DNA from 2 places in the Thauera mechernichensis genome. Region 2 is predicted to be linked to the other one. Evidence: predicted binding sites of a transcription regulator. Region 2 holds the regulator's gene; the other holds the start of a gene.

Region 1 (11,479 bases), on a different contig from region 2:
CGCACCTCGGCAAGCGCGGCACCCGACATCTCCGGGGCGACGGCCCAGCGCGTGGCGCCCGAGTCGATCATCAGCTGCAGCGTGTTCGGGTTGAAGATGTTCAGTGTGGGGCCAGCGACCCAGTCGGTGATGCCGGCCTCGGCGAGCAGTCGCACCGCGCCCATGTCGTTGGCCTCGACGCGGAAGCCGGTCTCGCCCTCGCTGTGCTGGCGCACGATGCGGCGCAGTACCTTGAGGTCGGATTCGGATTCGATCAGGCCCTGGGTGCTGATGACCACTTCCTTGCCGGCCGCGGCGAGCACCTTGCCGACCTCGAGCCAGTCGTCGAGGCGCAGTTCGTGGCGGCGCGAGCACACCGTCTCGCCCAGGTAGACGCTGTCGATCGGTGCTTCGACCATGTCGGCGTAGAAGTCGAGCACGCTCTGGTGCGGCCAGTAATAGAGCAGGGGGCCGAGGGCGAGTTTCATCGGGCGGGTCTCAGTTCGTTCGGGTGATGCGGTGCGAGGCGGCATGCGCGACGCTCACTTCCACGGGCGGTAGTAGGCGCCCAGCGTATGGCTCTGGCCTTCGGAGACCTTGTTGAGCTCGGCCATCCACGCCGGCAGCACTGCGAAGCCTTCGGTGCCGCCGGCCTTGAGCTTGTCGAGCGCGGCGCGCCACACCTTGGTGACCTGGGCGACATAGGCTGGACTGCGCTGGCGGCCTTCGATCTTGATCGCACGGATGCCGATGCGAGCGAGCTCGGGCAGCAGTTCGAGCGTGTTGAGGCTGGTCGGCTCCTCGAGCGCGTAGTAGGTCTCGTCGTTGACCTCGAAGCGGCCCTTGCACAGGGTCGGGTAGCCGGCGCGCTCACCGTCGGCGAAACGGTCGATGAGGATGCCGTTGAGGCGCGTCTCCATGCCGCGCGGCGTGTCTTCCCAGCGTACGTGCTTGCCCGGCGAGCAGGCGCCATTGCAGTTGGGTGACTCGCCGGTGGCGTAGGCCGACAGCGCACAGCGGCCCTCGACCATCACGCACAGGCCGCCGAAGCCGAAAACCTCGATCTCGACCGGTGTGTTGGCGACCACGCTCTCGACCTGGGCCATGGACAGCACGCGAGGCAGCACCGCGCGCTGGATGCCGAAGCGCTCATGGTAGTAGTTGATCGCTTCGTAGCTGGTGGCCGAGCCCTGCACCGACAGGTGCAGGCGCAACTGCGGATGCGTTCTGGCGGCGTAGGCCATCAGGCCAGGGTCGGCGAGGATCAGGGCATCGAGACCGAACTCCGCGGCGCGGTCGATGGCCTGCGTCCAGCTCGGCCAGTTGCCGGTCTGCGGATAGGTGTTGAGCGCGAGCAGCACCTTCTTGCCACGGGCGTGGGCGTAGGCGATGCCTTCGCGCATCTGCGGCGGGTCGAAGTTGAGGCCGGTGAAGTTGCGCGCGTTGGTGGCGTCCTTGAAGCCGAGATAGACGCAGTCTGCGCCGTGGTCGACGGCGGTTTTCAGGGCGGGGAGGCTGCCGGCTGGGCAGACGAGCTCGATCGTATTGGGTGCGGACATTGGCGGCCGGGCGGGCAGGGAAGAACCCGGGCACCATAGTGCGTGGTCGCGGAGGTGGCTTTGACGAGTGTCAAACGCCCGTTGTGCAGCATCGTGCGGTGCGCAAAAAAACCTTATGATTCGGGCCAATGACATTCGGCCGCGATGGCGTCTGCACAAAGTGGTGCAGGCGCGCATCGGTGTGCTCAACGCAATGGAGCGTGCGTGGATCTTGCAACACTGATCGGGCTGCTGGGCTCGCTGGGCATTGTCGTGTCGGCCATCGTGCTCGGTGCGTCGGCGATGATCTTCCTCAATGGACCATCCTTGCTCATCGTTGTCGGCGGCAGCCTGTTCGTCGTACTCAGCAAGTTCACGCTGCAGCAGTTCCTCGGCGCGTTCAAGGTGGCGGCGAAGGCGTTCAAGTTCCGCCTGCCCGACACCGAGGAGGTCATCAAGGAGGTGATGGAGGTCGCGCAGGTGGCGCGCAAGGAGGGCATGCTGGCGCTCGAGAGCCGGCCCTCTTCCATCCCTTTCTTCCAGCAGGGCATCCAGCTCATGATCGACGGCCAGGCACCCGAGACGGTGCGCGAGATCCTGCAGAAGGAGCGCCTTCTCACGCTCGAGCGCCATCGCTGGGGGGCAAAGGTGTTCAGCGCCATGGGTGACGTCGGCCCGGCGATGGGCATGATCGGGACCCTCATCGGCCTGGTGCAGATGCTGTCGAACATGGAAGACCCGAAGTCGATCGGCCCGGCGATGGCGGTGGCGCTGCTGACCACGCTGTATGGCGCGATGATGGCAACGATGATCTTCCTGCCCATGGCGGACAAGCTCAACCTGCGCATGACCGAGGAGGCACGCCTCAACGCGATGCTCATCGATGCGATCTCGGCGATCCAGAACGGCACCAATCCGCGCGTGATCGAGACCCTGCTCACGAGCTACCTGCCGCCCGCCAAGCGCAAGTCCGAAGGCGGCTGAGGGCGCGCACATGGACATGCCCGAGGAGGAGAAGGCCGGCATCCCCGCCTGGGTGATGACATTTGCCGACCTGATGTCGCTGCTCATGTGCTTTTTCGTGCTCCTGCTCTCGTTTGCCGAGATGGATGCGATGAAGTTCAAGCAGATCGCCGGCGAGCTCACCAAGGCCTTCGGTGTGCAGCGCGATGTGCCGGCGATCGAGTCGCCGATGGGGACGACGCCGATCTTCGACAAGTTCTCGCCGGGGCCGCCCAAGCCCACCCCGATAGATACCGTGCGGCAGGAGACCTCCAAGGAGGATCCCAAGCTCAAGACCTACACCTCCAACGCGAGCAACGAGGCGATGGTGCGCGAGGTGTCCGAGCGCCAGGTCAGCAAGAGTGCCGACGAGTTGCGCAAGACGCTCGAGAAGGAGCTCGGCCAGGGCACGCTCCAGCTCGACGAGGAGAGGAAGCGCATCGTCATCCGTATCGAGGAGCGCGGCGCCTTTCCGTCCGGCTCGGCTGACCTCGCGCCGGCATTTGCCGACGTGGCGCGCAGGATCGGCGAGTCGCTGGCCGATATCCCGGGGGAGATCGCGATCGAGGGGCATACCGACGACATCCCGATCAGCACTGCGCGTTTCCGCTCCAACTGGGATCTGTCGGCAGCGCGCGCCTCATCAGTGGCGAACGCGCTGCTCGCGACCAGCACCGTCGCGCCGGGACGGCTGCGTGTGCATGGCTTTGCCGAGACGCGTCCGCGGGTCGAGAACACGTCGGCAGCCCTACGCGCGCAGAACCGGCGGGTCGAGATCGTGATCGACATGTCCGGGCCGATCGAGGTGCTGGAGAACCGGGCGCGCCAGCTGATCGGTGGCGGCCATTCCGAGTTGCTGCCCTTCATGGGCTGGCAGGCGGAATAGCCCTATCGCCCTCCGAGGCCGGGCTCAGCGCCGCAGGGCCTGAGTCAGACGGGTGAACTCGGCGCCAAAGTGGCGAATCATGTGCTTGAATTCCGCATGGCGGTTGGCGTCGAGCACGGGGTCGGCGTCGCCGCCGTCGGCCCAGATCACGCCAACCGGACGATCACCGAGGTGGATGGCGCCAAGCAGGAAGCCCGCCGGTCGCACATGTGCGCGCAGGACCTCGGGGAGTTGGCGGCGACCGGCCGCGAGCCGTGTGCGGTCGATGCAGGTAGATCCCGCCGCGTGGCGGAACAGGCGTGCGAGCAGGTTGTCGTCACCCGCAGGCACCCAGAGGGCTTTCGCATTGTCCTCGGGGGCAAAACCGTAGGCGAAGTAGCAGCTCAGGCGGTCTGCGGCAGAGGCTTTCAGGAACAGCAGGCAGCGCGCAAGGCCAAGGCCTTGCTCGAGCGTGTGCGCCGTGTCGGCAAAGAACGCGCGCAGGTCGCGATAGCGGCCGTGCTGGCAGTTCTGCATGAAGGCCTCGATGATCTCGGTGACAGGCTCGCCGCCGATGCCGCCATGGGCCTTGGGCTGCGTCGCCTTGGGTGCTGCGCTTGAAGGCTCGTCCGCCTGTGTCTCGCCTTCTAGCCTCGTTGTCACCAGTCGGGTGCGGTCGTCGCCGGCGTGTTGTGAGCGAGCATGCCATCCGTCAGTGTGCGCGTCGCTGTCAGCCGGTCGCGCGGCCGCTCGGCTTGCGGGCATCGGCGCGCCGGGGCTGCGCGGTGGCGGTGGCGGCCAGAAAAAGCGCTCGCATGCGACCGGGCGATGGTCGATGAACGCAGCGGCATGGCTGATGCTTACTGCGACGCGACGCGTGCTTGCGACGATTTCGTCGAGTGGCAGGTTCGTCATCGCCGACGCAGCGTGCAGCAGTGTCGCGGTGTGGCCACCATACCAGTTGTCATGTGTCGCCCAGGCGATTAGGTGGGCAAGGACGGCATCCGCGCCGCGCTGGTGCAGATAGCGGGCGAGTGCGATCGGCAGCTCGGGGGCCATGCCCCCTTGCCAGGCGTAGCGGCCCGCGTGCGCAAGCATGGTGCCCGCCCTGTCCATGATCGTCGTCAGCGCCGGACTCGCCGGCAGGCCAAGATCCTGCAGGTGGGCGGCGTTCAGTTCGACGGGGGAGCAGCCCAGCAGTGCCTCCTCCACTCGCGCACGCCGCTCGCCGGCCGCGGCGCGCGCCTCGATCTCCTGGTGCAGTTCGGGGGCGGCGAGGGGGAGCTTCCAGCGCGCCACGCCGAGCAAAAGCGTCAGCCATTCGAGATACTCGGCATGCTCGCCGCCGTGGTGGTGCGCCCAGTCGGCCTGCAGGACACGGCCGAACTGGCTGGTTGCCATCGCCCGTACCGCCTCGTGCCGGGCAGCGGCGCTTGCATTCAGGCCCTGGTCGGCACACCGTCTGGCCAGGGCCTGGACCTTGTCGACGCCAAGCATGTTGAGCGCATGCTGAAGGCCTTGCACCTCGCCGTCGATGCGCGGTTCGCGGGCGGCGAGCAAGATGACCTCGAGCGCAAGCGGGATGTCGCCGTGCAGCATGGTGCGCAGCGTGTCCATGCCGATCCCGGGGTCGAGCAGGGTCTCGAGCGCCTGTGCTGTCGACAGCACAGGCATGCGCACGGCAGCCAGCTCGCGCCGCCAGTAGTCCAGCCCCTTGGCCGTGCCATTCATGACTGCCGCCCCCTTGGCCTGGCCTCAGGACGCGCTGGCCGTGGGGTCAACGCGCGGTGTGGTAGGTGCCTGCGGCGGCGCGATGACCACCGACCTGCGGCCTGTGGTGCGTCTTGGGTCCGATCAGGCCGCCGACCAGCATGCCGAGCGCGCTTGCCGCCAGGCCGTAGAGCTGGGGCTCGACGTCGCCCTCGGTGACGAAGATCTCCAGCAGCAGCCAGGTCGACAGGCCGAGGATGATGGCCAGCGCCGCCCCCAGGTTGTTGGCGCGCTTCCAGAACAGGCCGGCGGCCAGGGGCACGAAAGCGCCGGCCAGCGTCACGCGATAGGCGCTCTCGACCATGTGGTGGATGGTGGCCTCTGTGGTGGTGGCGTACCAGGTCACGAGGACGGTGAACACCACCACGGTGACCCGCGTGCTGAACAGGAAGGCGCGGTCGCTCATGCCCGGGATGAAGCCGCGCAGCACGTTCTCGGAGAAGGTCACCGAGGGCGCGAGCAGGGTGCCCGAGGCGGTGCTCATGATCACCGACAGCAGGGCGCCGAAGAAGATCACCTGGGCGAAGAAGGGCATGTGCTGGAGGATCAGCGTGGGCAGGATGAGCTGCGAGTCCTGCTCCATCAGGCGCTCGACCATGCCGGGGTCGATGATGTTGGCGGTATAGGCGAGGAACAGCGGCACCGCAGCAAAGAAGAAGTAGCTCACCCCCCCCAGTGTGGTCCCCCATACGGCGACGCGCTCGTTCTTTGACGAGTTGACACGCTGGAAGACGTCCTGCTGCGGGATCGAGCCCAGCGCCATGGTGGCGAAGGCGGCGAACCAGGCGATCATGTCGATGAGGTCGAGCGAAGGCAGCCACTCGAACTTGCCCTCGGCCGCGGCCTTGGCGATGACGAGTTCGAAGCCGCCAGCCTTGTCGCCGGCAAGCCAGGTGACCCATACCAGGCCGATCACGATCACGATCATCTGCACGAAGGTGGTCAGTGCCACCGACCACATGCCGCCGAACAAGGTATAGACCAGCACGACGGCGGCGCCGATCAGCATGCCCTCGTTCATGCTCACGACGTCGTTCGACAATACATTGAACACCAGTCCGAGCGCGGTGATCTGCGCCGCTACCCAGCCAAGGTAGGACAGCACGATGCAGATCGACAGCACGAGCTCGGTCGTGCGGTTGTAGCGCATGCGGAAGAAGTCGCCCAGCGTGAGCAGGTTCATGCGGTAGAGCGGGCGGGCGAAGATGAGGCCGAACAGGACCAGGCAGGCTGCTGCGCCCAGTGGGTCGGAGATCAGCCCGCGGAAGCCTTCGTCCAGGAAGGTGGCCGAGATGCCGAGCACGGTCTCGGCGCCGAACCAGGTTGCGAACACCATCGCCAGCACGATGTACATCGGCAGGTTGCGACCCGCAGTGATGTAGTCGCGCGCATTGTGTACCCGGGTGGCGGCATACAGTCCGATGCCGATGGAAATGACCAGATAGGCGACGACAAGCCAGAGCAGCATCAGGGAGCCCTTCGTTGAGGCGCACGCACGCGCACGGTTGGAAAAACAGGCGCGAGTTTAGCAACAGGAGGCGTTGCGATGGGGGGCGAATGTGGTCGATCCGTGCGCGAACACGCCTGCTTCATTGCAGATCTGCAACGCTGTCGGCGAGCCGTGTCCGTTTCGCCGCGAACGCACGCAGCGTGGTCACGATGGTGGTGATCGCCTGCTCCAGCGTCTCTTCGTCGATGATCAGCGGTGGTGCCAGGCGCAGCACGTTGCCGTTGGTGTCGCGAGTGGCGATGGCGTGTGCGAGCAGGCGCTCGGCAATGGCGCCGGCGTCGGCGAAGTTCGGCTCGAAGGCGACCCCGACCAGCAGGCCCCGGCCACGGATCGCGCGCACGCCGGGCAGGTCCGCGGCGCGCAGGGACTGGACCAGGTGTGTGCCGAGCCGCTCGGCGCGCTCCCAGGGCCGGAGCTGTTCGAGCAGCGCCAGCACTTCGGTGCCTACGGCCGCTGCCAATGGGTTGCCGCCGAAGGTCGAGCCATGGTCGCCGGGGCCGAACACGTCCATGAGCGCGCGATCGGCAAGGAAGGCCGATACCGGCAGCAGTCCGCCGCCCAGGGCCTTGCCCAGGATGAGTCCGTCGGCACGCACGCCCTCGTGGTCGCAGGCGAGCAGGCGCCCGGTACGGCCGAGGCCGGTCTGCACCTCGTCGGCGATCAGCAACACCTTGTGCCGGCGGCAGATCTCGGCGCATCGGGACAGGTAGCCAGCCGGCGGCACCACGATGCCGCCCTCGCCCTGGATCGGCTCGACCAGAAAGGCAGCAGTGTCGGGGGTGATTGCCGCTTCGAGGGCGTCGGCGTCGCCGAAGGGGATGCGCTCGAGCCCCGGCGGGAAGGGGCCGAAGCCAGCGCGATAGTGCGCATTGGAGGAGAGTCCGACGATGGCGATGGAGCGGCCATGGAAGTTGCCATCGCAGGCGATGATGCGGGCCTTTCCGGGGGCGATGCCCTTGACCTGGTAGCCCCATTTGCGTGCCGCCTTCAAGGCCGTCTCCACGGCTTCCAGGCCGGTATTGACGGGCAGGGCGCGCTCATAGCCGAAGGTCGCGCACAGGCGCTCGAGGAAGACCGGCAGACGGTCGCTGGAGAAGGCGCGCGAGGTCAGCGCCAGGCGCTGGGCCTGCTCGGTCAGGGCCTGGACCAGGCGCGGGTGGCTGTGGCCGAAGCTCACTGCCGAGTAGGCGCTCATCATGTCAAGGTAACGCCGGCCGTCGGTGTCCCACAGCCAGACGCCCTCGCCACGCTGGAACACGGCGGGGAGCGGGGCGTAATTGGCGGCGCCGTAGCGGCGTTCCTTCTCGCGCAGCCAGGCGGTCGATGGGCCGAGCGCAGCAGCGGCAAGCTCGCGTACCCAGCGCAGGCCGCTGCCGTCGGCATCCAGTTCGGGACGGTATTCGACGATCTCCAGCGCGATGAAGTCGGCGCAGGCGCGCAGACTGAACAGGCAGTCGGTGAGCGCACGGGGTGCCAGGCCGCCGGGCTCGGGGCAGCTCACCGCCGGGAAATGGCCCGGATCGAGGGCGTCGAGGTCGAGGCTGACGCCGAAGCCCGCCTGTTCGTCTGCGCGCACGATGCTCAGTGCATCGCAGAACACGGCCGCCAGACCGCGCTGCGCAATCTCCTCTATGTCGAAGATGCGCACGCCCAGACGCCTGAGCAGGTCGCGCTCCTCGGCCTCCCAGGCGCGTGCGCCGAGCACGCAGGTGCGCGCGGGATCCAGCGTCGGCCCGGGGATGTCGCACAGTTGCGGGTGGCCGACCCCCAGCAGCGCAGCCAGAGGCATGCCGTGGATGTTGCCGGAGTGGGTGCTGGTGTCGGTGTGGCTGTCGAGGTGGGCGTCGATCCACAGCAGCCCGGGGGAGCGTCCGCAGCGTCGGCCTACGCCTCGCCAGGTGCCTGCGGCGATTGCATGGTCACCACCGAGCACGAGCGGGAAGCTGCCGGGTGGCACTGCTGCCACATGGTCGGCGAGGCGACGGGCAAAACGGCCATTGTCGTCGAGGCGCCGGGCCATGTCGGCGACTTCCGTGTTCTCGGCAGTGCTTGCCGGATCGGCTCCTGTCTGAGCTGCCGCCTGTGCAGGTACGCCGGCAGCGAGGGGGCGCAGGGTCTCGAGCCAGTCGACGCCGAGTCCGATTGCGTGCAGATGGGCGCAAAGGCCACCGCTTTGCAGACTGTCGGGGCTGGCCGCCGTACCTGGGGCAGGGGCGCCGAGCGCGCTCGCGGCGCCGATCACCCGGATTATCGAGTGAGGTACGTGCGGCGCCATGCCATCCATGCGTGTCGTCGTCATTACGGCACCTCCATGCATCCTGGTCGCGCCCGCACGCGGCGGGCCGAATCATGTGTGCATGAGTTGGATGCGGGGGCGCCCGATTCGTTCAGCCTCCGCTCGGCTCAGCCCAGCAGGCGATGCAGCTCGAGGCCGAGCAGGGTGGCTGCGACCGCGCCGACCAGCAGCAGCAGGCGGGTGAGCCGCCGCTGGCCGGCTGCCAGGTCGTCCAGGCGCTGCTGTTGCGCGCTCTGCTGGCGGCCGGATTCGGTCAGCGCATGGTGCACCAGGCGAGGCAGCTGCGGCAGCGTGCCGGCCCAGGCCGGTGCTTCTTCCTTGACGCCGCGCACCAGCGCACGCATGCCCATGCGCTCATCCATCCAGCGCTCCAGGAAGGGCTTGGCGGTCTTCCACAGGTCGAGCTCGGGGTCGAGCTGGCGGCCGAGGCCTTCGATGTTGAGCAGGGTCTTCTGCAGCAGCACGAGTTGGGGCTGCACTTCCATCTCGAAACGGCGTGCGGTCTGGAACAGGCGCAGCAGGGTCTTGCCGAAGGAGATGTCCTTGAGCGGCTTGTCGAAGATCGGCTCGCACACGGTGCGGATCGCGGCCTCGAACTCGTCCACGCGCGTCTTCGCCGGCACCCAGCCGGCTTCGATGTGGGCAAGCGCCACGCGCCGGTAGTCGCGCTTGAAGAAGGCGAGGAAGTTGGTGGCGAGGTAGTTCTTGTCTACCTCGTTGAGCGTGCCCATGATGCCGAAGTCGAGCGCGATGTAGCGCCCGTCGCGGTGCACGAAGATGTTGCCCGGGTGCATGTCGGCATGGAAGAAGCCGTCGCGGAACACCTGGGTGAAGAAGATCTCCACGCCGGCGCGCGACAGCGCCGACAGGTCGGTGCCCTGGGCGAGCAGCGCGGGCGTCTGCGAGATCGGCACGCCGCGCATGCGCTCCATCACCATGACCTTGCTGCCGCACCAGTCCCAATGCACTTCGGGCACGATGAGCAGCGAGGACTCCGTGAAGTTGCGCCGCAGTTGCGAGCAGTTGGCGGCTTCGCGCATCAGGTCGAGTTCGTCGTGCAGGTACTTGCTGAACTCGGCGACGACCTCGCGCGGCTTCAGGCGACGGCCCTCGGGCCAGATCTTCTCGAGCAGCACGGCAGCGACCTCGAGCAGCGCCAGGTCGTGCTCGATCACGCGCTCGATGCCGGGGCGCAACACCTTGACGGCGACCTCGGTGCCGTCGGGCAGGCGGGCGAAGTGCACTTGCGCCACCGAGGCAGAGGCTACCGGGGTTCGCTCGAAGTCGTCGAAGACCTCGTCGATCGGCTTGCCGTAGAAGCCCTCCAGTACCGCCAGCGCCTGCTCGGTGGGGAAAGGGGGGACGCGGTCCTGCAGCAGCGCCAGCTCGTCGGCGAGGTCGGGGGGCAGCAGGTCGCGCCGGGTGGACAGCATCTGGCCGAACTTGACGAAGATCGGTCCCAGCGACTCGAGCGCCTGACGAAGGCGTGCGCCGCGCGGCTGGGAAAACGTCCGCCAGAAGAAGAACGTATGCCATATGCGTGCAAGGCGTCCGCTGCTGTCGGCGTCGAGGACCATGCGGTCGAGGCCGAAGCGCAGGCTCACGGAGACGATCTTGGCGAGGCGGAAGAGGCGCACGTTGGGAAGCCGGGCAGACGCAAACCCGGGACTTTAGCCGGAAAGCGACTGCGGGGGAACGCCGCCTGTGCGTGACGCCTGCCACGGCGCGCAATCTGCGCTCACATCCTCGACCGGGCCCGAGGCTGCCTTCCGCTATAATCGCGCGTTTCGAATCCATCCCGAGTGCCATGAGCGCCGACCCCAAAGTCCTGTTGACCGACCTGCTCAAGACCGCGCTGAAGAGCGTGGCGCCCGACCTGGTCGATACGCCCATCCTGCTGGAGCGCCCGAAGCAGGCGAGCCACGGTGATTTCGCCACCAACCTCGCGCTGCAACTGGCCAAGCCGCTCAAACGCAATCCGCGCGAGCTCGCCGGCCTGCTGCTGGCCGAGCTTCCGGCCTCGAAGCTGGTCGAGAAGGCGGAGGTCGCCGGAGCCGGTTTCATCAACTTCACCCTGGCCGCAAGCGCCAAGACAGCGGTCGTGCGCGAGGTGCTTGGCCAGGGCGCGGGGTTTGGCCGTGGCGACGTCAAGGGCGTCAAGGTGCAGGTCGAGTTCGTCTCCGCCAACCCGACCGGCCCGCTTCATGTCGGCCACGGCCGCGGTGCGGCCTACGGCGCTTCGTTGTCGGACGTGCTGGCGTTTGCCGGCTATGACGTCACCCGCGAGTATTACGTCAACGACGCCGGACGCCAGATGGACATCCTGGCGCTGTCGACCTGGCTGCGCTACCTGGCTTTCTTCGGTATCGAGATTCCGTTCCCGCCGAATGCCTACCAGGGCGACTACGTGATCGACATGGGCCGTGAGATGCGCGACGCGCATCAGGATCGCTTCGCCAGGGTCAGCGCCGAGCAGGTCCTCGCCGGCACCCCCGGCCTGCCGCCGGCCGATCGCAAGG
Region 2 (11,479 bases):
GCTGCCCTACATCCACGTGCTGGTGAACAATGCCTACCTCGGCCTGATCCGCCAGTCGCAGCGCGGCTTCGACATGGATTACTGTGTGCAGCTCGCGTTCGAGAACATCAACGCACCGGAGACCGAAGGCTACGGCGTCGATCACGTGGGCGTGGTCGAGGGTCTGGGCTGCAAGGCGATCCGCGTGCGCACGCCGGAGGAGATCCAGCCCGCCTTCGCCAAGGCGCAGCAGTGGATGGAGACATACCGCGTGCCGGTGGTGGTCGAGATCATCCTCGAGCGCGTCACCAACATTTCGATGGGTACCGAGATCAACGCCATCAACGAGTTCGAGGAACTCGCCGAGAGGGGCGCGGATGCGCCGACCGCGATCTCGATGCTCGACTGACCCCTGCCTCACCCCGCCCCGCCGCCGCGGGGCGCAAGCGAACCACGGAGAACACGACATGCCCAAGTTCAACGCCAACCTGACCATGCTCTTCAACGAGGTGCCCTTTCTCGACCGCTTCGAGGCGGCCGCGGAAGCGGGCTTCAAGGGCGTGGAGTACCTTTTCCCGTATGCGTTCGACAAGGACGCGCTTGCCGAGCGCCTGGACAAGCACCGCCTGGTGCAGGTCCTGCACAACCTGCCGGCCGGCAACTGGGAAGGCGGCGAGCGCGGCATCGCCTGCCATCCGGACCGGGTCGGAGAGTTCCAGGACGGCGTCGGCCGTGCGCTCGACTACGCCACCACGCTCGGCTGCAGGCAACTGAACTGTCTCGCTGGCATTGCGCCGGCCGGCGTGGATAGGGGCAAGGTGCACGAGACCTTCGTCGCCAACCTGCGTTTTGCCGCTGGCAAGCTCGCAGAGGCCGGCATCCGCCTCCTGGTCGAGCCGATCAACACCTTCGACATCCCCGGCTTCTACCTTAACCGCACGGCGCAGGCGATCGCACTGATCGATGAAGTCGGATCAAGCAACCTGTACCTGCAGCACGACATCTATCACATGCAGCGCATGGAGGGCGAACTCGCCAACACGATCGCCAAGCACCTGCCGCGGATCGCCCACATGCAGATCGCCGACAACCCCGGCCGCAACGAGCCCGGCAGCGGCGAGATCAACTATGCCTGGCTGTTCGGCTTCATCGACCGGCTCGGCTACGACGGCTGGATCGGCTGCGAATACAAGCCCGCCGCAGGCACCCGCGAGGGGCTGGGCTGGATCCAGGCACTCGCGGGTTGAGACAGGCTCGCGCCTTGCGGCGCTCCTGCAAAGAATGACCCGGCTTCAATCACATCCAGGAAACAAGATCATGGCAAACATTGGCTTCATCGGCCTCGGCATCATGGGCACCCCCATGGCAGGCAAGCTCATCAAGGGCGGCCATACCGTCTTCACCCACACCCGTGGCGACACCCCCGCCGTGCTCCTCGAAGCCGGCGCCCAGCCCTGCACCAACGGCGCTGAGGTCGCACGCAAGGCCGACATCATCATCACCATGGTGCCCGACACCCCGCACGTCGAGGACGCGCTGTTCAACCCGGAAGGCGTCGCGGCCGGCTTGTCGGCGGGCAAGATCGTGGTCGACATGAGCTCGATCTCACCGGTTGCCACCAAGGACTTCGCCAAGCGCATCAACGCGCTCGGCTGCGAATACCTCGACGCCCCGGTCTCCGGCGGCGAGGTCGGCGCCAAGGCAGCCAGCCTGACCATCATGGTCGGCGGCAGCGAGGCGGCATTCGACAAGGTCAGGCCGCTGTTCGAACTGATGGGCAAGAACATCACCCTGGTCGGCGGCAACGGCGACGGCCAGATCACCAAGGTCGCCAACCAGATCATCGTCGCACTCAACATCGAGGCGGTGGGCGAGGCCCTGCTGCTGGCCGCGAAGGCCGGTGCCGACCCGGCCAAGGTGCGCCAGGCGCTGATGGGCGGCTTCGCCAATTCGCGCATCCTCGAAGTGCATGGCGAACGCATGGTCAAGCGCAGCTTCGACCCGGGCTTCCGCATCGAGCTGCACCAGAAAGACCTCAACCTGGCGCTCACCACCGCCCGCCAGCTCGGCGTGTCGCTGCCCAACACCGCCACCGCGCAGGAGCTGTTCAACGCCTGCAGCGCGCACGGCGGCGCGAAGTGGGACCACTCGGCGATGGTGCGCGCGCTCGAGAAGATGGCCAACTTCGAAATCGGGCAGTAAGCGCTCGCCGGTCCGCCCCCAACCCCTTACAGCCCATAATCACAAAGCGCCGGCACGGATCGGCGTAACCCGGGTGGCACGTTATCCCCGACGTGCCACCCACCCACCGAAGGAGATTCCGATGCGCCACCTCGCCATCGACGTCGGCTCGTTCCGCTTCGTCGCCCGCCTGGAAGAAGCTGCCGCGCCCAAGACCTGCGCCGCCTTCCTGGACCTGCTGCCGTTCTCGAACCAGGTGATCCACTCGCGCTGGAGCGGCGAGGCCGTATGGGTGCCGCTGGGCGAGTTCGATACCGGCCTGGGTTTCGAGAACCACACCAGCCATCCTTCGCGCGGTGACATCCTGCTCTATCCCGGCGGCTTCTCCGAGACCGAAATCCTGTTCGCGTACGGCAGCAGCTGCTTCGCCAGCAAGATGGGCCAGCTCGCGGGCAACCACTTCCTGACCGTGGTCGAGGGCATGGACCAGCTCTACGAGATGGGGCGGACGGTGCTGTGGAAGGGCGCGCAGTGGATCCGCTTCACCGACCTGGGAGAGCGCTGACGGAGAGCCTCGCCGGCATCCAGGCGCCACCAAGCGCGCGGGCATGATCGCGCTCGACTGCAACGACCAAGAGACAACGACTATGAGATCAACCCACGCCCTCACCCTCGAGGATGCACGCTCCATCGCCACCGCGGCCGAGGCAGAGGCACGCGCCCACGGCTGGGCGGTGAGCATTGCCATCTGCGACGCCGGCGGGCATGCCCTGTGGCTTCAGCGCATGGATGGCGCGCCGCTGATGAGTGCAATGGTGGCACCCGAGAAGGCGCGCACCAGCGTGCTCAGCGGCAAGCCCAGCAAGGCCTTCGAAGAGATGGTCAATAACGGCCGCTACGCGGCGCTGGCAATGCCGGTGGTGCCACTCGAAGGCGGCGAACCCATCCTGGTGGACGGCAGCGTGATCGGCGCAGTCGGTGTTTCCGGGGTCAAGGCCGGCGAGGACGCACAGGTCGCCCGTGCCGGCGTCGCTGCACTTGCAATCCGCGCCGAGCCCGCCACCCTGGAGAAAACCGCATGAAACGCGAACGTAGTGCCCGCATCCTCGCCACGCTGGGCCCGGCCAGCGCCAGTCGCGAGCGCATCCGTGAACTGGCGCTGGCCGGCGCGGACGTGTTCCGCCTGAACTTCAGCCATGGCAGCCACGAGGACCATGCCGAGCGGATGAAGCAGATCCGCGAGGTCGAGCACGAGCTCGGCCGCCCGATCGGCGTGCTGATGGATCTGCAGGGGCCAAAGCTGCGTGTCGGTCGCTTCGCCGAAGGCCGGGTGACACTCGGCCCGGGCGCGCGCTTCCGGCTTGACCTCGACCCGACGGCGGGCGACGCCGTACGCGTCAACCTGCCCCACCCCGAGATCTTCGCCGCGCTCGAGACGGGCACCGAACTGCTGCTGGACGACGGCAAGCTGCGCTTGCGGGTGGACGCCTTCGGTGCCGACTTCGCCGATACCACCGTGCTGGTGGGCGGCGTGTTGTCCGATCGCAAGGGCGTCAACGTGCCCGGCGTGGTGCTTCCGATCTCGCCACTCACTGCAAAGGATCGGGCCGACCTCGACTTCGGCCTGGCGCTCGGGGTGGACTGGGTGGCACTGTCCTTCGTGCAACGCCCGGAGGACATCCGCGAGGCGCGAGAGATCATCGGCGACCAGGCCTGGATCATGGCCAAGCTGGAGAAGCCGGCCGCCATCGAGCAGCTCGAGCCCATCGTCGCCCTGGCCGACGGCATCATGGTCGCGCGCGGCGACCTTGGCGTCGAGATGCCACCGCAGCAGGTGCCGGTGCTGCAAAGGCGCATCGTACGCGCTGCTCGTGCCGCTGGCCGCCCGGTTGTGGTCGCGACGCAGATGCTGGAGTCGATGATCGGTGCGCCGGTACCGACCCGCGCAGAAGCCTCGGACGTGGCAACGGCGATCTATGACGGCGCCGATGCGGTGATGCTGTCGGCCGAATCCGCCTCCGGCCAGTATCCGGTCGAGGCGGTATCGATCATGCACCGCATCATCTGCGAGGTGGAGCACGACCCGGCCTGGCGCAGCGGGCTGGAGGCGAGCCACACGCCCGCCGCGGCCAACACCCCGGACGCGATCTGCTGCGCGCTGCGACGCGTGGCCGGACTGCTCGAGCCCGCTGCCACGGTGGCCTACACGACGACCGGCTTCAGCAGCCTGCGCGCCAGCCGCGAGCGCCCTGCCACCCCGATCCTGGCACTGACGCCGCATGTCGGTACGGCACGACGCCTGGCTCTGGTGTGGGGCGTGCACGCGGTGCCCTTCGAGGAAGTACACGACGTCGCCGAGATGGTGGACCATGCCGCCAGCGCAGCGGTGGCGCACGACTTCGCGGCCCCCGGCGACGTGGTGGTGGTGATTGCGGGTCTGCCGTTCGGGCGTAGCGGTAGCACCAACCTGCTGCATATCGCCCGCATTCCCGACTGAGCACCGCACGCAGCATGAAAAAAGCCGCGGGTGACCGCGGCCTTTTTCATCAGTACTGCGAGGCAGCTTACTTCTTGCCTGCGGCCAAGCCGTTGACGATCTCCTGCTTGGCTTCCTCGACCGTGCCCCAGCCCAGGATCTTGACCCACTTGCCGGGCTCGAGGTCCTTGTAGTGCTCGAAGAAGTGCACGGTCTGCTTCATCAGCAGCTCGGGCAGATCGTCGGTGCTCTGCACCTTGTCGTACAGCGGGGTCAGCTTAGACACCGGCACGGCGACGACCTTGGCATCGACGCCGCCATCGTCTTCCATCTTCAGCACGCCGACCGGGCGGCAGCGGATCACGACGCCGGGCGCGAGCGGGAACGGGGTGACGACCAGCACGTCCACCGGGTCACCGTCGCCAGCGATGGTGTGCGGCACATAGCCGTAGTTGAGCGGGTAACGCATCGAGGTACCCATGAAGCGATCGACGAAGACGGCGCCGCTGTCCTTGTCCACCTCGAACTTGATCGGATCACCCTGAGCGGAGATCTCGATGATGACGTTGATGTCGTTCGGCACGTCCTTGCCGGCGCTGACCAGATCGAAACCCATACATCCCTCCCGTGGAAAAATTGTGCGCGGATTATAGGGGGAAACCACAATGTCTTGCACTGCACCACACCCACCGGCCACGCTCAGGCCGGCGCATCGAACCCGGCATCCTCCACCGCTGCACGCATGGCGTCGACCGAAACCTGCGCTGGATCGAAGCGCACGGTCGCACTGCCCTGTTCGAGGGACACCTGCACGTCCTCGACACCGGCAATGCCCTTGAGCACACCGGTCACGTTCCTGACGCAGCCGCCGCAGCTCATGCCTTCGACCTTGATCGTCACTTCGCTCATGCAGCACTTCTCCTCATCATTGATTGACGGCCCGCCGCGCCAGGGCCTCAGGTAATGCACACCACGCCGCTCCACAGGTCGCCGCCGAGCGTGGGCGCGTGGTAGAGGCCGAACAGCCCGAAGCCAAGCACGAGCAGCCCCGAAGCGATGCGCACCTTGCGATTGCGGGTGAAGTCGCGGAAACGCTTGAACAGCATGCCGGCCAGCAGCAGGTTGGGGAGCGTCCCAAGACCGAAGGCGAGCATGAGCCCGGCGCCGCGCACACCCGAACCGGTGACGAGCGCAGTGGCCAGAATGGAGTATGTGAGTCCGCAGGGGATGAAGCCCCACAGCATGCCAAGCGGCAAGGCCTGCCTGGGCGACCGCGCTGGCAGGAAACGACGTGTCGCCGGCTGGATGCGCCGCCACAGCACATGGCCGGCGCGCTCGAACGGCGCAAGCGGGCGGGTAAAACCGGTGAGGTAAAGGCCGAGTGCAACCAGCATCAGGTTGGCCAGCACATAGAGCGTCATCTGCACCGGCAGCATGCCGTCGTACAGCATGCCGACCGAACCGATAAAGCCCACCGCGGCGCCGAGCGCGGTATAGGTGCCGATCCGCCCCAGGTTATAGGCGAGGTGCAGCGGCCACTGCGGCTTCCCGCCGGGCACCTGAACCTGCATGGTGAGGGCGCCGACGATGCCGCCACACATCGACACGCAGTGAGTGCCGCCGAGCAGGCCGATCAGGAAGACGGCCAGGTAACCTGTTTCGGGCATGGGGGAAGAGCGATCCGGTGCGGCGCGAGGCAAAAACGCATTTTACGCCTGCACGCCCGCAACCGCATGCGACAAATCGCCCCGCCCTCGCGATCGCGTGACTCAGATCACCCTGGAGTAGCGCGCGCGCTCACGGTCTGCGCGCAGATAGCGGTCGAACACCATGGCGACACCGCGCACCAGCAGGCGACCAGCAGGCTCGACGCTGATCCAGTCGCCCTCGATCTTCACCAGCCCGGCCTTCTGCATCTCCTGCAGGTCGGCAAGTTCCTCGGCGAAATAGGAGCGGAAGTCGATCAGGTGGGCGATCTCGATCGACTGCATGGACAGCTCGAAGTGGCACATCAGCGCCTGGATGATCGAACGCCGCAACAGGTCGTCGGCGGTAAGTTCGATGCCACGCAGGACCGGCAGCTCGTCACGGTCGAGCGCATCGTAGTACTCGTCGAGCGTCTTGACGTTCTGCGCGTACACCGGACCGATCTTGCCGATTGCCGATACGCCGAAGGCAAGCAGATCGCACTCGGCCTGGGTGGAGTAGCCCTGGAAGTTGCGGTGCAGACGGCCCTGGCGCTGAGCAACGGTGAGTTCGTCATCCGGCTTGGCGAAGTGGTCCATGCCGATATAGACGTAGCCGGCCTCGGTAAGGCGACGGATGCCGAGCTGCAGCAACTGCAGCTTGGTGTCTGCAGTGGGCATGTCGCCGCTGTTGATGCGGCGCTGCGGCTTGAACAGGCCCGGCAGGTGGGCATAGCTGTAGAGAGAGATGCGATCGGGCGAGATCTCCAGCACCTGCTCGAGGGTACGGTTGAAGCTGATCACGTTCTGCTTGGGCAGACCGTAGATCAGGTCCATGCTCACGGACTTGAAGCCCGTGGCACGTGCCGCGTCGATGACGAGCTTGGTCTCGTCATAGCTCTGGATGCGGTTTACCGCCGCCTGCACATCTTCGGCGAAGTCCTGCACGCCAACGCTCATGCGGTTGAACCCAAGCTCGGCGAGCAGTTTCACGGTGTCGAAGTCGACCTTGCGCGGGTCGACCTCGATCGAGTATTCGCCATTGGGAACGAGCGTGAAGTGTTCGCGCACCGCGGCCATGAGCTCGCGCATCTCGTCATGCGACAGGAAGGTCGGCGTTCCCCCACCGAGGTGGAGCTGCGTGACCTGGCGGCTGCCCTCCAGGCATTCCGCCTGCATCGCGATCTCCTTGGCCAGGTATTTCAGATACTTGGCCGAGCGCCCATGATCCTTGGTGATGATCTTGTTGCAGGCACAGTAATAGCAGATCGTGTTACAGAAGGGGATGTGGAAGTATAATGAGAGCGGTTTGCTGACGCCGCCGACCGCCCTTTTTGCGAGCCAGGCCTTGAGCGCATCGGCGTTGAAGGCCTCGACGAAGCGGTCCGCTGTCGGATAGGACGTGTAGCGCGGTCCGTTGATGTCGAATCGGCGGATGAGTTGCGGATCGAAGATGAGTTGGTTCTGGCTTGTCATGATCTTGCTGCGGCAGTGTGTGCCAAACAATGGCAGATCGCCGCGTTTTTTTGGTTGACGTGGGTCAACGGGCGTGATGTGTTGCCCGATCGAACCACTCCTGAGCCAGGTCTGGCGTCTTTTGTCGGGGAAGCAGGATTATCGTGCAGATGAGGGCGAGCGTGCCAATTACCGTGAACGGGCTCAAGTCTGCCTGTTCGCAGTGCAACCTGGTCGAGTTGTGCCTGCCCTTCGGGATGTCCGACAGCGAGTTGAACCGCCTGGACGAACTCGTTGGCGCGCGGCGCAAGGTCAAGCGCCAGCAAAGCCTGTATCGTGCGGGCGATCCGTTCGAGGCGATCTACGCCATCCGCGCCGGTTCGTTCAAGACCGACGTGCTGCTCGAAGACGGCCGCGATCAGGTGACCGGCTTCCAGATGACCGGAGAGATTCTCGGCCTCGACGGCATCAGTGCAGAGTCGCATACCTGCAATGCGATCGCCCTCGAGGACAGCGAGGTCTGCGTGATCGCCTATGACAAGCTCGAGCAGATGTCACACGAAGTGGAAGGCCTGCAACTGCAGTTCCACAAGGTGATGAGCCGCGAGATCGTGCGCGACCACGGCGTGATGATGCTCCTCGGTTCGATGCGCGCCGAGGAACGGCTGGCGGCGTTCCTTCTCAACATGTCGCAGCGCTTCAATGCGCGTGGCTTCTCGGCGCAGGAATTCCACCTGCGCATGACGCGCGAGGAGATCGGTTCCTACCTGGGGCTCAAGCTCGAGACGGTGTCTCGCGCTTTCTCCCGCTTCCAGGACGAAGGGCTGATCTCGGTGCAACAGAAGCACGTGCAGTTGCTCGATCCCACCGGGCTCAAGCGCCTGATCCAGCACCAGCACGGCGCGCGCTGACGCTGGCCGCCCCGCCTCGACGGCCGCCATTGTTCAGGCAAGGAAGCCTGCGGGATTCTTGGTGAAGGCGACCGACACGATCCATACGTACACGGACAGGGCGGCCGCAAAGGCGCCCGCACGCACCGGCTTGGTCGGGCCGCGCTTGAGTGCAAGCGTGCCAAGCAGCACGTATGCAACCAGGCCACCGACCTTGGCGGTCACCCAGTCGGCGGCAAACGGGTACTGCGCGATCATGACCGCCAGCGTGATCGCTGACAGCAGCAGCAGGCTGTCGATGATGTGCGGCAACACACGGGTGAGCCGGTGCGAGAGCATCGAATTGCCCGTCAGCATCCACATGCCGCGCAGCAGGAAACCCGCTGCGCTAAGCACGACGCAGACGACGTGAACGTGTTTGATCGCGTAGTACATCCTTTCTCCTTGCAAGGGCTGGCAAGCTGCCGGTCTCGGGGCGACAGGTATTGTCGCCCGTCTCGGGTAAGATTACGAATCGTTCCGGAGCCAAAGCAATGTCCCAGCACCCCCATGTCGACATCCCTGCCCTGCTGCATCGCATCCCGCTGTTCAGTGAGTTGTCGGAGTCGGATATCCAGCGTGTGTCGCGCTACACCCGCGATCGGCATGTCGGCAGGGGCGAAGTGCTGTTCCAGCGCGGCGACCAGCCCCACGGCTTCTATTTCGTCGTATCGGGCCAGATCAAGCTGGCCTTCTCGTCGCCACAGGGCACCGAGAAGGTGGTCGAGATCGTGGGTGCGATGCAGAGCTTCGGCGAGGCGGTGATGTTCATGAACCACCCCTACCCGGTCTTTGCGGAGGCCTTGTGCGACACGGTGCTGATCCATGTCGGCCAGGCGGTCGTGACCGAACTCATCGACCAGGATTCAACCTTCGCTCACAAACTGCTGGCCGGCATGGCGATTCGTCTGCACAGCCTGATCCAGGACGTCGAAACCTACTCGCTGCGCTCGAGCATGCAGCGCGTCATCGGCTACCTGCTGCAGGTGGCGGACAGCGACACGCCATGCGAGATTGCGCTTCCCACCAGCAAGCAGGTGATCGCCTCGCGCCTCAACCTGACCCCCGAGACGCTGTCGCGAATCTTCCATGACCTCAGCGAAGCAGGCCTGATCAGCGTGCAGGGCAAGCGCATCACCTTGCACGACCCTGCACGCCTGGCACGGCACAACGCCTGAGGCCGTTGCAGCACGGTAGCCGTTCAGGGCTCGAGCACGTACTGCCCTGGCGCATCGGCAAGCGCGGGAAAAGCCTCGGTCGACACCGGGCGCGCCGCCACGAGCGCGCCGCAGCGTGGCTTGAGCCAGCGCATCCAATCTTCCCACCAACTCCCCTCGCAACGCTTGGCGCGCTGACGCCAGGCTTCCGGCGTATCGTCGCGTGTGCTGGCCTCGACCCAGTAGTGGCGCTTGGGCGGATCGACGACGGGATTGACGATGCCCAGGATATGCCCGGAGCTCGACAATACCTGCCGCACCGGTCCGCCAACGTGATGCACCACTTTGAAGGTTTGCAGCCACGGCGCGATGTGATCGTCCTCGGCCGCAACCGCATAGAGCGGCTGCGAAACGGCCGCGAGGTCGAGCGCCTCACCGGCGACCTGCAAGGCCCCTGGCTGGATCAACTTGTTGTGCAGGTAGAGTTCGCGCAAATACCAGGCATGCATGCGGTACGGCATGCGGGTGGTATCCATGTTCCAGAACAGCACGTCGAATGGCGGCGGTGACTCTCCGTACAGCCAGCCATGCACGACGTAATGCCAGATCAGGCTGTTGGAGCGCAGCAGCCTGAATGAGGCGGCCATCTCCTTGCCGTCCAGGTAGCCCTTGCGAGCCATCTGCTCGGTCAGGTAGCGGATGCTGCTCTCATCGATGAAGACCTCGATGTCGCCTGGTTTGTGGAAGTCGACCAGCGTCGTAAACAAGGTCCAGTCGGCGACCGGCATCTCGGCTTCACCATAGCGCCGGTTCGCCCACGCCATGTACATCGCCAGTGCGGTGCCGCCAATGCAGTAGCCGGCGGCATGCACTTTTGCGGCGCCCGTGAAGGCGCGCGCCTGACGGACGATCTCGTCGATGCCCTCGATCAGGTAGTCATCGAAGCCCACCTCGCTCATGCTGGCATCAGGGTTCTTCCAACTGGTGATGAACACGTCGAGCCCCTGATCGAGCAGGAAGCGGATCATGCTCTTTCGCGGCACCAGATCGAGCACGTAGAACTTGTTGATCCAGGGCGTGATGATCACCACGGGCTCGGCACGCACGCGCTTCTGGGTCGGGGCATAGTGGATCACCTCGAGCAACCTGTTGCGGTAGATCACGGCACCAGGCGTGGTGGCGAGATTCTCGCCCACACGGAAGTCATCCGGGCTCGTCATGCGAACGTTGCCGGCCTGCAGGTCGGCGAGCCAGTTCTCGAAGCCACGCCTCAGGCTGTCGCCATTGGTCTCGATCGCGCGCCTGAGCGCAACAGGGTTGGTCCAGAAGAAGTTGGTCGGCGCAACCGCATTGAGCCATTTCCGCCACCAGAAGGCTGCGCGCCTGCGCTCCTTGTTCGACAGCCCCGGCGTCTCGTAGAGCATGTCCTGCGTATGGCGGGTGAAGGCGAGGTACCACTCCTTGATCAGGTCCCAGGTCGGGCGCTCGGTCCAGGCAGGATCTGAGAAGCGCGCATCATCGGCATTCGGGCTGATCGGATCCTCGCTCGGAATACCGCGCATGCGATCCCACGTGTGCATCTGCAGCCGGAAAAGGTCGCGCGAGAGACTCAGCAGG

Evidence for each region. The regulator FNR, encoded in region 2, switches genes on or off when oxygen is low (the NO sensors DNR and NnrR bind a similar motif). The targets are predictions, from matches to a motif close to TTGANCTAGNTCAA.
Region 1: a site for FNR is predicted at 1,599-1,612, ahead of ubiU (ubiquinone anaerobic biosynthesis protein UbiU). Genes of this name have one in related genera too.

The regions. Positions count from the first base shown of each region.
Region 1 covers NZ_JARQZE010000003.1:170,975-182,453, reverse strand. Annotated here, with positions in the region: gene P7F68_RS05835 (U32 family peptidase) at 1-467, opposite strand, end outside; gene ubiU (ubiquinone anaerobic biosynthesis protein UbiU) at 522-1,538, opposite strand; gene pomA (flagellar motor protein PomA) at 1,743-2,501, shown strand; gene P7F68_RS05820 (flagellar motor protein MotB) at 2,512-3,405, shown strand; gene P7F68_RS05815 (hypothetical protein) at 3,430-5,115, opposite strand; gene P7F68_RS05810 (high affinity choline transporter 1) at 5,162-6,622, opposite strand; gene rocD (ornithine--oxo-acid transaminase) at 6,744-8,963, opposite strand; gene ubiB (ubiquinone biosynthesis regulatory protein kinase UbiB) at 9,068-10,597, opposite strand; gene argS (arginine--tRNA ligase) at 10,768-11,479, shown strand, end outside.
Region 2 covers NZ_JARQZE010000001.1:10,151-21,629, forward strand. Annotated here, with positions in the region: gene gcl (glyoxylate carboligase) at 1-388, shown strand, start outside; gene hyi (hydroxypyruvate isomerase) at 447-1,226, shown strand; gene P7F68_RS00060 (2-hydroxy-3-oxopropionate reductase) at 1,297-2,181, shown strand; gene P7F68_RS00065 (DUF3830 family protein) at 2,303-2,725, shown strand; gene P7F68_RS00070 (GlcG/HbpS family heme-binding protein) at 2,808-3,242, shown strand; gene pyk (pyruvate kinase) at 3,239-4,657, shown strand; gene ppa (inorganic diphosphatase) at 4,725-5,252, opposite strand; gene P7F68_RS00085 (heavy-metal-associated domain-containing protein) at 5,336-5,545, opposite strand; gene P7F68_RS00090 (sulfite exporter TauE/SafE family protein) at 5,593-6,303, opposite strand; gene hemN (oxygen-independent coproporphyrinogen III oxidase) at 6,406-7,797, opposite strand; gene fnr (fumarate/nitrate reduction transcriptional regulator Fnr) at 7,947-8,687, shown strand; gene P7F68_RS00105 (SirB2 family protein) at 8,721-9,101, opposite strand; gene P7F68_RS00110 (Crp/Fnr family transcriptional regulator) at 9,200-9,883, shown strand; gene P7F68_RS00115 (PHA/PHB synthase family protein) at 9,907-11,479, opposite strand, start outside.